Regions from separate parts of the Streptomyces sp. NPDC015139 genome, predicted to be linked through region 1. Evidence: riboswitches for the same ligand, from Rfam matches in the RefSeq annotation. Region 1 holds a riboswitch; the other holds the start of a gene.
What was found. A riboswitch is a leader RNA that binds a small molecule or an ion and turns the genes downstream of it on or off. The one in region 1 is predicted to bind thiamine pyrophosphate.
Positions count from the first base shown of each region.

Region 2: linked by a shared signal. The riboswitch ahead of ACF08B_RS29690 (purine-cytosine permease family protein) and the one ahead of thiO (glycine oxidase ThiO) in region 1 are both predicted to bind thiamine pyrophosphate.

Region 1 covers NZ_JBIBUW010000005.1:173,756-179,091, forward strand. The annotation lists partial or broken gene ACF08B_RS15720 (thiazole synthase) at 1-392, opposite strand, end outside; gene thiS (sulfur carrier protein ThiS) at 397-609, opposite strand; gene thiO (glycine oxidase ThiO) at 606-1,787, opposite strand; TPP riboswitch at 1,785-1,896, opposite strand; gene ACF08B_RS15735 (hypothetical protein) at 1,950-2,300, shown strand; gene ACF08B_RS15740 (NAD(P)/FAD-dependent oxidoreductase) at 2,333-3,565, shown strand; gene ACF08B_RS15745 (Rv2175c family DNA-binding protein) at 3,650-4,015, shown strand; gene thiE (thiamine phosphate synthase) at 4,107-4,754, shown strand; gene metF (methylenetetrahydrofolate reductase [NAD(P)H]) at 4,874-5,336, shown strand, end outside.
Region 2 covers NZ_JBIBUW010000012.1:233,258-238,593, reverse strand. The annotation lists gene ACF08B_RS29700 (tetratricopeptide repeat protein) at 1-2,670, opposite strand, end outside; gene ACF08B_RS29695 (hypothetical protein) at 2,986-3,465, shown strand; TPP riboswitch at 3,755-3,850, shown strand; gene ACF08B_RS29690 (purine-cytosine permease family protein) at 3,840-5,240, shown strand; gene ACF08B_RS29685 (dihydrofolate reductase family protein) at 5,318-5,336, opposite strand, start outside.

The DNA of each region.
Region 1 (5,336 bases):
GGCAGCACCGTGAAACCGTCGTCGACCAGCGTCTCCGCCGCGTCCAGCAGCTCCACCGGGTCCGGCAGCAGGGTCCGCTCGTCGGCGATGACCTCCAGCTTGACCAGGTCGGTGCCCAGTGCCTCCCGGGCGAGGCGCGCGGTCAGCACGGCCTCCCCGGCGGTGAAACAGCCCGCCGTGTTCGGCAGCACGCGGATGCCCAGCTTCTCCAGCACCGACAGCACCGAGCCGTGCACGGACGGGTCCACCCGCCGCATCGCGACCGTGGTCAGCCCGGTGCCGGAGGCGGTCAGCGCCCGCTCCAGCACGTCCAGACTGGGCGCGCCGCCCGTGCCCATGATCAGCCGGGAGTCCAGGTGCACACCGCCCAGGACGAAGGGGTCGTCGGCCATCGGTTCAGCCTCCCTGGACTGCGGTGAGTACTTCGACGCGGTCGCCCTCGGCGAGCGCGGTGGTCGCCCACCGGCCACGCGGCACGACCGTCTCGTTGACGGCGGCGGCCACCCCGGAGGGCGCCGCGGTGAGGGTGCGGACGAGGGCGTCGAGAGCGGTGCCCGGGGCGATCTCCCGGTGCTCCCCGTTGACGGAGACGGTGAGGCTGAGGGTCATGCGGACTGCTCCATGAGACGTGCGGGCCGCTCCGGCGGCGGGGCGGTGAAACGCTGGGGCGTGAACGGGCGGGCCTCCTCGGGGAGGTCACCGGTGGCCAGCGCGTGCGCCAGCACGTCCCCGGTGACCGGTGTGAGCAGCACGCCGTTGCGGTAGTGCCCGGTGGCCAGCAGCAGTCCGTCCAGGCCGGACGGGCCGAGCAGCGGGGCGTTGTCGGGGGAGCCGGGCCGCAGTCCGGCCCGGGTCTCGGTCAGCGGGAGCTCGGTGATGCCCGGGACCAGCTCGTGGGCGTCGCGCAGCAGCTCGTACACGCCCCCCGCCGTGACCGTCGTGTCCCAGCCCAGCTCCTCGGTGGTCGCGCCGACGACCAGCTCGCCGTTCTCGCGCGGCACCAGGTAGACGTGGCTGCCGCGGACCACGGCCCGCACGGTCCGGCTCAGGAACGGCGCGAACCGCCGGGGCACGGCCAGCCGCAGCACCTGCCCCTTCACCGGCCGGACCGGCGGCAGCAGCGCGTCCGGCACGCCCGGGAGGCGCCCGCTCATGCTTCCGCCGGCGAGCACGACCTGCTCCGCGCGCAGCTCGGTGCCGTCCGCCGTGGTGACGCCGGCGGCCCGCTCGCGCACGACGTCGAGCCGCTCGGCCCAGGTGCGGTGGAACACCACCCCGGCGTGCTCGCACGCGGCCACCAGGGCCGTCGCCAGCCGCCGCGGGTCGATCTGATGGTCGCCGTCGACCCGCAGTCCGCCGCGCACCCCGGGCGCCAGCATCGGCTCGAGACGCCGGCAGTCGCGCCCCGACAGCCACTCCGACTCCAGGCCCGAGCGCTGCTGGAGCGCGTGCAGTTCCCGCAGGTCGGCGCGGTCGTCGGCGTCCAGCGCGACCGCGAGGGTGCCGCACCGGCGGTAGCCCAGGTCGTGGCCGGTCAGCTCGGACAGCTCGGCCGCGAAGCCGGGATAGCGGCGCGCCGACTCCAGGTTCAGGGCGAGCAGCGTCTCCTCGCCGTAGTGCAGTTCCGTGACCGCGGCGAGCATCCCCGCCGCGACCCGCGCGGCCCCGCCGCCGGGCTCGGGGTCCACCACGGCCGTGGTGAGCCCGCGCTGCGCCGCGCGCCAGGCCGTGACCAGACCGATGATCCCGCCCCCGATGACGAGGACGTCGGACGTACGTGACGACATGGGCGTCCAGCCCCTCCCTTCGCCGGCATGACCCGGATCAGGTTCGTACGGTCGGAGGCCGCCAGCCTCCCTCTCAGCCCGGTGCGTCCGGGCTCCCGCGAGTGCTTGTACGGTGGCCACCCTAGCCCGCCCCGCTCGTCACCCGTAAGGGAGCCCTCCGGCATGCACCGCTCGCTCGACGGTCTGATCCTCGCCCCCGTCGCGGACCAGGCCCCAGGTCAGGTGGGTACCCGCACCCGGTTCGCCTACCACGAGAAGGACGGCGAGGTCTGGGCGGAGTACGCGGGCGGCGAGGTCGTGCGCGGCCATCTGGTCGGGACCCGCGAGGGCGACCGGCTGGACTTCCGGTACGTGCAGCTGCGCACCGACGGGACCACGGCCTGCGGGCACTGCGTGTCCACCGTCGTGGAGCTGCCCGACGGCCGGCTGCGGCTGGAGGAGACCTGGGAGTGGGAGTCCGCTCCGGGCAGCGGTACGAGCGTTGTGGAGCAGGTCACCGAGCACGCCCCCTGACTGACGTTTCGTCAGTTGTCTATGGTGATCGGGTGAGCGAGCAGACACCGCAACAGGGCACGTCACAGGAACGGCGCGTGGTCGTCGTGGGCGCGGGCATGGCCGGGGTGCAGACCGCGGTCGCCCTGCGGGAACAGGGCTTCGAGGGAGCCGTGACCGTCATCGGCGCCGAACCGCACCAGCCGTACGACCGGCCGCCGCTGTCCAAGGCCGTGCTGCTCGGCACGGCCGAGGGCTCCGCCTTCGACGTCGACTTCGAGTCCCTCGGCGTCGAGCTGCGGCTCGGCTGCGAGGCGCAGGGCCTGCGCCCCGCCGAACGCGTGCTGGACACCGAGGCGGGCCCGGTGCCCTACGACGTCCTGGTCCTGGCCACCGGGGCCGAACCCATCACCCTGCCCGGCACCGAGGGCGTACCCGGCGTGCACCTGCTGCGCACCCTGGACGACGCCGAACGGCTGCGGCCCGTGCTGCTCCGGCAGCACGACATCGTGGTCGTCGGCGCCGGCTGGATCGGCGCCGAGTTCGCCACGGCCGCCCGGGAGGCGGGCTGCGCGGTGACCGTCGTCGAGGCCGCCGACCGGCCGCTCGCGGGTGCCCTGCCCGCCGAGGTGGCCGCGCCCATGGCCGCCTGGTACGCCGACAGCGGGGCCGAACTGCGCACCGGCGCGCGCGTGGAGCGCGTCGAACCGGGCGCGGTGGTGCTGACCGACGGCACCCGGCTGCCCGCGGGCGCCGTCGTCGTCGGCATCGGCGCCCGCCCGGCCACCGGCTGGCTGGCCGGCTCCGGCATCGAGCTGGGGCCGCACGGCGAGGTCGTCGCCGACGCCCGCCTGCGCACCGGGGCCGAGGACGTGTACGCGGTCGGCGACTGCGCCTCCTTCCCCTCCGCCCGCTACGGCGAGCGGCTGCTCGTCCACCACTGGGACAACGCCCTCCAGGGGCCCCGCACGGTCGCCGCGAACATCCTCGGCGAGACCCCGGCGCTCTACGACCCGGTGCCGTACTTCTGGTCCGAGCAGTTCGGCCGCTTCGTGCAGTACGCCGGGCACCACGCCGCCGCGGACCGCCTGGTGTGGCGCGGCGACCCGGCCGGCCCCGCCTGGTCGGTGTGCTGGCTGCGCGAGGGCCGGCTGGTGGCGCTGCTGGCGGTGGGGCGGCCCCGCGACCTGGCCCAGGGCCGCCGTCTGATCGAAGCGGGCCGCCGCATGGACCCCGAGGCCCTGACCGATCCGGCCCGCCCCCTGAAGAACGCCAGGGCCGACTGATCGGCGCCGGGGCGGGGCGACCGGCGCCGCGGTCGGCCGCCGGCATCGAGCGGCACCTCGGGTGGAGCGCCTACCCTAGGACTCGTGACCGAGATTGACGCAAAGATCGATGCTCTCGTCCCCGCCTGGCTCACCCTCCCCGACATCGCCGAACAGCTCGGCGTCGAGGTGACGCGTGTGCGGCAGCTGGTCAAGGAGGGCCAGGTGATCGCCGTACGCCGTGGTGAGAACCGGGCGCTGCACGTCCCCGCCGCCTTCATCGACGGGGACAAGGTCGTCAAGGGCCTGACCGGCACCCTGACGCTCCTGCGGGACGACGGCTTCACGGACGAAGAGATGATCGAGTGGCTCTTCACCCCCGACCCCACCCTGCCCGGCACCCCCGCGCAGGCCCTGAGCGAGAATCGCGGCACGGAGGTGAAGCGCCGCGCCCAGGCGCTCGCCGTCTGAGCCCAGCCGCACCAGGGGGGTGGCGTGCGAGCCCCGGGCCCGCACGCCACCCGAGGACCACCAGGTACACCGACCACGGGGGGACCCACGCATGTCCGACACCGCCCGCGCCGCACTCGCCGACGCCCGCCTGTACCTCTGCACGGACGCCCGCCGGGACCGGGGCGACCTCGCCGGGTTCCTGGACGCGGTCCTGGCCGGCGGTGTCGACGTCGTGCAGCTGCGCGAGAAGGGCATGGAGGCCGCCGAGGAGCTGGAGACCCTCCGGGTCTTCGCGGACGCCTGTGCCCGGCACGGCAAGCTGCTCGCGGTCAACGACCGGGCGGACGTCGCGCACGCGGCCGGTGCCGGGGTGCTGCACCTCGGCCAGGGCGACCTGCCGGTCCCCGCGGCCCGCGCGATCCTCGGCGACGACGTCCTGATCGGACGCTCCACGCACGCCGAGTCCGAGGCCGCCGCGGCCGCCGTGCAGGACGGCGTGGACTACTTCTGCACCGGTCCGTGCTGGCCCACCCCCACCAAGCCCGGCCGTCACGCCCCCGGGCTCGACCTGGTCCGGTACACCGCGGGCCTCGGCACCGACCGCCCCTGGTTCGCCATCGGCGGGATCGACCTCGCCAACCTCGACCAGGTGCTGGACGCCGGCGCCCGCCGGGTGGTCGTCGTACGCGCCCTCACCGAGGCGGCGGACCCGGGTGCCGCGGCTGCGGAGTTCTCGAAGCGGCTGCGGCAGCTCTGAGGGCGCCGGGCGTGGCCGTTGTCCGGGATTCTGTCCAATGGGTGGACAGCAAGCCGACAAATCAGCCAAATTACCGGCGTCCGGTTGGGGTACCGCCCACCCCTGGCTAACCTGCCCATATGGCCCTCGGAACCGCATCCACCAGGACTGATCGCGCCCGCACCGTGCGCGACATCCTCGCCACCGGAAAGACGACGTACTCGTTCGAGTTCTCGGCGCCGAAGACGCCCAAGGGCGAGCGGAACCTGTGGAGCGCGCTCCGGCGGGTCGAGGCGGTCGCTCCCGACTTCGTCTCCGTGACCTACGGCGCCGGCGGCTCGACCCGCGCGGGCACGGTCAAGGAGACCGAGCAGATCGTCGCGGACACCACGCTGACCCCGGTCGCCCACCTCACGGCGGTCGACCACTCCATCGCGGAACTGCGCAACATCATCGGACAGTACGCGGACGCGGGCATCCGCAACATGCTCGCCGTGCGCGGCGACCCGCCCGGCGACCCCATGGGTGAATGGGTCCCGCACCCCCGGGGCCTGGCCTACGCGGCCGAACTCGTGCGGCTCATCAAGGAGTCGGGCGACTTCT
Region 2 (5,336 bases), on a different contig from region 1:
GAACCGCCCGGCCGCGGCCGCGTGGTCGTCCAGCCGCGACAGTACGATCCCCAGGTTGCCGAGAGCGCTGGCTTCCCCGAAGGTATGGCCAGCTCGCCGGTACAGGGCCAGCGCCTGCTCGTACCGCTCGATCGACGCCTGATAGTCCTCGAGCAACTCCTGCACGATGCCGAGGTTGTTCAGCACGTCGGCTTCCCCGTGGGCGTCACCGGCCGCACGGAACAACTCGACCGCCCTCTCGTGCTGCTCGGCGGCCTTCCGGTAGCGGCCCCGCAACTCGTGGAGCACGCCCACGTTGGTGAGATGACGCGCCTCTCCGGCCGCGTACCCGATCCGCCGGCACAGAGACAGCGCGTCCGCGTGGTGCCGGTGCGCGCTCTCGTAGTCTCCGAGTCGCCGGTGGACCGCGCCGACGCAGGCCAGGACATCGACTTCACCACGGGTGTCCCCCACCGCGCGGGCTGCCCGAAGGGCATGTGTGTGAACGGTCAGCGCGTCGGTGAGGTGCCCCGAGCGTTCGTAGTGCCGGTGGAGCGTGGTGGCGATGCGCACGGTGTGCCGCGACGGTCCGGGCTCCTCGGTCCTGGAACACAGAGCCACCAGCGTGTGCTGGGCGGCGCGCAGCCACGCGCGGCACTCGTCGGCCGTCCGCAGGGGTGGCAGACCTGTGTCGGGCACTTCGACGGCGGGACGCAGATGCCGTTCGGCGGGATACAGCACGTTCATGGCCGCCGCCGACGCCGCCAGGCAGTGGTCCAGCAGGCGGGTCAGGGCGGCGTCACGCTCCGCCGCCCCGTCGTGCCGGCTCGCGAGCTCCGCGGCGTAGGCGCGCAGCAGGTCGTGCATGGCATGACGGCCGGGCCCGCTCCGATGCACCAGGTGCGCGCGGGACAGGGCGTCCAGGGACCGCCGGGCGCGCTCCGCGGTTTCGCCGGTCAGCGCGGCGGCGGCGTACACGTCCGCGTCGGGCCCTGGGTGCAGGCCCAGCAGCCTGAACAGTCGCGCCTCCTGGTCGGGGAGGCGGTCGTAGGACCAGGAGAAGACGGCCCGGACGGCGGCCCGGGGATCTCCGTCGCTGGAGTCGAGCAGGTCCAGGCGCCGCCGTTCGTCCCGCAGTTCCTCCACCAGGCGGGCCAGTGGATCCAGGGGGCGTGACAGGGCCAGTTCGGCCGCCACTCGCAGGGCCAGCGGAAGGTGCCCGCACTGTTCCGCCAGGGCGGCGGCCGCCGCGCGGTCCGTATCGACGCGCGGTCCGATCAGGGAGCGCAGCAGCGCGAGTGCCTCATCCGGAGAGAGGACGTCGAGGACCACTCGGTGCGCCCCGTGCAGCGACACCAGGGACGACAGCGAGTCCCGGCTCGTGATGACCACTTTGCACGTCGGGCTTCCCGGCAGCAGCGGGCGCACCTGTGCGGCGGAAGCGGCATTGTCGAGGAGGACGAGCAGCCGCCGTCCGTCCACCGCGGTGCGGAAGCGCGCGGCCCGGTCGTCGAGCCGCAGCGGTATCTCCGGGCCGGGCACACCCAGGGCGGAGAGGAAGCCCGAGAGGGCCTGGGCGGCGGAGACCGGTTCGTCCGGGTCGTAGCCCCGGAGATCGACGTAGAGCTGTCCGTCGGGGAAGGAGTCACGCGTCTGGTGGGCCCAGCGCACCGCCAGCGCGGTCTTGCCGATGCCCGCGACTCCGGAGACGGCGGAGACGACCGCTGCCGTCCCGGCCTCCGGGCCCTCTGCGGTGACCAGGCGCCGTGTGAGCTCGGCAAGTTGCTCTTCCCTGCCGCTGAAGTGGTGTACAGCCAGGGGGAGTTGGGCTGGTATCGGGACAGTGGTCGGGGCGGGTGAACTGACCGGGGCCGGGCCTGGCCCCGTCCCCGCCGGCGCCTGCTTTCCGGTGCCGAGCAGCATCTCCTCGTACGCCGACCGCAGTTCACGGCCCGGAGCCACGCCCAGATCGGAGTCGAGCTGCCGGCGGATCCTGGTGTAGGTGTCCACGGCCTCGGCCGCTCTTCCACTGGTGGCCAGACCGCGGATCAGCAGCACGGCGAGGGGCTCGCTCAGCGGGTGCTCCGCCAACAAGGGCCGCAGGACGGCGAGCACTTCCTCGGCCTTCCCCTGTCCCAGCAGGGCGTGGGCCCAGGCGAGCGTCGTCTCCAGACGCTCCTGTGTCCAGGCGGTACGGGTGCGCTCCGCCCACGCCCCCGGCAGCCCCGCCAACGGCACTCCGCGCCACAGTCGCAGCGCCTCTCCGAGGATCTCGGTGCGGCGTTGGTCGGACAGATGCGGCTCGCGCGCCCGCACGACGAGCGAGCGGAAACGGAGCAGGTCGACGGCGTGTTCGTCCGCCTCCAGGACGTATCCACCGGAGGTGCGTGCGATGCGAAGCGGCGTACTGGGTACGGCTGCCCCGTCACCGCCTGCCGTGGGCGCCACGCCGTCCATGGATGCCGCGCCGTCGAACAGCCGCCTCAGACGGCTGATGTGGGAGTAGAGGGCCGAGCGGGCCCCATTGGGCGCGGCGGTGTCCCAGACCCGGTCCACCAGCGTGCTCACGGGGACCGGTCGGCCGGTGTCGGCCGCCAGCGCCGCGAGGACTGCTCGGCGACGCGGCTCCCCGATGTCGACCGCGCGTCCCGCGACGCGCAGTTCCAAAGGTCCGAGCAGGTGCAGGTTCATCGCGCCTCACGCGGGAGGGAGGAGGGAACGGCCGTTGCGCGTTGGGGTGTTCGTCCGCCGAGCAGGGCCGGCATGCCCTCGGTCCTCCGTCATTCGCTCCTGGGCCGCCGGCAGGGCGGCCGTCACAAGGTTTCCGCAAGGTTCACCGTAGATCCTCAGCTCACATGCCGTCAGGCGGATCGCGGCAGGCACCGCGTGCCGCGGAGAACACCGACGTCCGCCCCCGGAGCCTTCCCGGGAGCGGCGTATCCGCCCGCCCTGCCGGCAGTCGCGTCAGACGTGACCAACCCGACGCAACAAGAGAATGGAATTGTCATGCGCAAGATGATGTCCCGCGCCAACCGGACAGCCGTCGCCGTCGTCGCGACCGCCTTCATGGCGTCCGGAGCGGTCGTCGCGGGGGCGACGACCGCCTCCGCGGACGGCTGTGTGGGTCCCCTGTGCGGCGCGGTGAAGAACCGGACCGGCGAGACGATGCACTACACGATGAGTCTCGGCGAGGGCCCGCACTACTGCGACGTGTGGAACTGGGGCGGCGGCACCGGGAGCGAGTTCAAGCACGCGAAGTGCAAGCAGGAGTCGTTCGGCAACGGAACGCGGGGCGGCAACGGCACCGGCAAGGACGTCGACGCCTTCACGTTCGCCACGCACGGCTACCACGAGCGGTTCTCGCGGGTCGGTACCTGGCACTGGCGGGCCAAGGGGGTCTGGACGAAGATCCGCAGCGGGGAGATCGGCGACTGCGGCATCGGCGACCACAACGAGGTCTGGTGCACGGTACTCGTGCAGGGCTGAGGGGAACCGCAGGTAGTTAGGCATTCTCAGGAGGGCGGCTGCACGCGTGTGCCGCCGCCTTCCGGCGTGACCGGCCTCAGCGGCCCGCGCCCACCCCACGACGGCGGCGACGCGTCGAGAGCGGCATTTCACGCGGCAAGAACTCTTACGGAGGGTGGCTGACCGACTACACACACGCGGGTATCGGGCAGTCGGACGGGCGCCGCACGTTTCCGGGGGGGGCACTCACCCTCCCCATCCCCCTCCCCCGACCGGAACCGGTCACCGGACCGGGCTATTCTGGCCGGCGTACCTGGACACGGGGTGCCCCCGCACGGGGGCTGAGATCACACCCGTTGAACCTGAACCAGTTAGGACTGGCGGAGGGATGTCGTATGTCGTTGCCGTATGCCCATGAAGAGACGGCCGTCGCCGAGGCGCGGGGCGTCTTCGACGGCCGGATGCCGACCGCCCCCGGCGATCTGCGAGTGGAGGCGCGCGGCATCGCGCCGGTGCCCGAGGACGCTCGCTACGGCAGCCCCCGCCGGCTGTTCACCGTGTGGTTCGCCCCCAATCTGACGATGACCGGCGTCTTCACCGGTACGGTCGGCGCGGCCCTCGGACTGGACTTCGCCACCGCGCTGCTCGCCGTGGTGCTCGGCACCGTGCTGGGCGCGGTGCCCACGGCCTACCTGGGAACCTGGGGCAGCCAGACCGGGGCGGGCCAACTCCCGCTGGCGAGGCTGGCTTTCGGACGGGCCGTGGCTCTGCCGGGCACCCTGCAGTGGCTGTCCTCCATCGCCTGGGACGCCCTGATTGGCCTGTTCGGGGGCGACGCGCTGGCTCAGCTGTTCGGCTGGCCGTTCTGGCTGGGCGTCCTGGTGATGCTCATCGCCCAGGGGGCGCTCGGCGTGATCGGGTACGAGGCGATCCACCGCCTGCAGACGGTGATGACCTTCGCGCTCGCCGCCTCGTTCGCCGCGTTGGCGGTGAAGCTCGTGCACGGCACCCAGCCCGCGACGGCCGCGACCGTGCACGGCGCCGACCGGGCGGGAGCGTTCGTGCTGACCTGCACCATCGCTTTGAGTCTCGCGCTCTCGTGGGCCCCGTACGCCAGTGACTTCAGCCGCTACCTGCCCCGCACGGCGTCGCGTTCCAGCATGTTCTGGTGCACCCTGCTCGGTGTCAGCGTGTCCTTCGTCGCCGTGCAGGCACTCGGTCTGTGGGGCGCCGCTGAGTTCACCGACCAGACCGCCCGCGGTGTCGACCGGTTGCTCGGCGGCGGCGCGCTCGGCGCGTTCGGACTCCTCGCGGTCGCCGTCGCGGCCCTGTGCAGCAACGCCATGAACGACTACAGCGGGTCGCTGGCGCTGCAGACGATCGGAGTGCGGCTGCCGCGGCCGGTCGCCGCCGCGCTCGCCGCGGTGCTCGGCTTCCCGCTCGTGCTGTGGATGCACGCCGCTGACACCACTGCCCGCTTCCAGAACGTGCTGCTGTTCGTCGGCTACTGGATCCCCGCGTTCGTCGCGGTCGTGATCGTCGACTGGGTGGCCCGCGCACGGGCGCGCGGCGACCGCCCGGTCGACCTGGCGCAGGAGCACGCCGCGCCGCAGCCGTGGTGGCCGGCCGTCACCGCGTTCGTCGTCGGTTTCGCCGTGGCGGTGCCGTTCATGAGCACCAGCCTGTACGTGGGGCCGGTCGCCCGGGCCCTGCACAGCGCCGACCTCGCCTACCCCGTCGCGTTCCTCGCGGCGCTGCTCGTCTATGCGCCGTTGCGCGTACGACGCCGGTCCTGACCCGCGCCCGCTCCTCCTCGGGGAGTTGCCTGCCCCGGCTGGGCGGATCGTGTGCGGTGGCGTTCCGGGGACTCGGCTCAGCGCGTCACCCGGTGG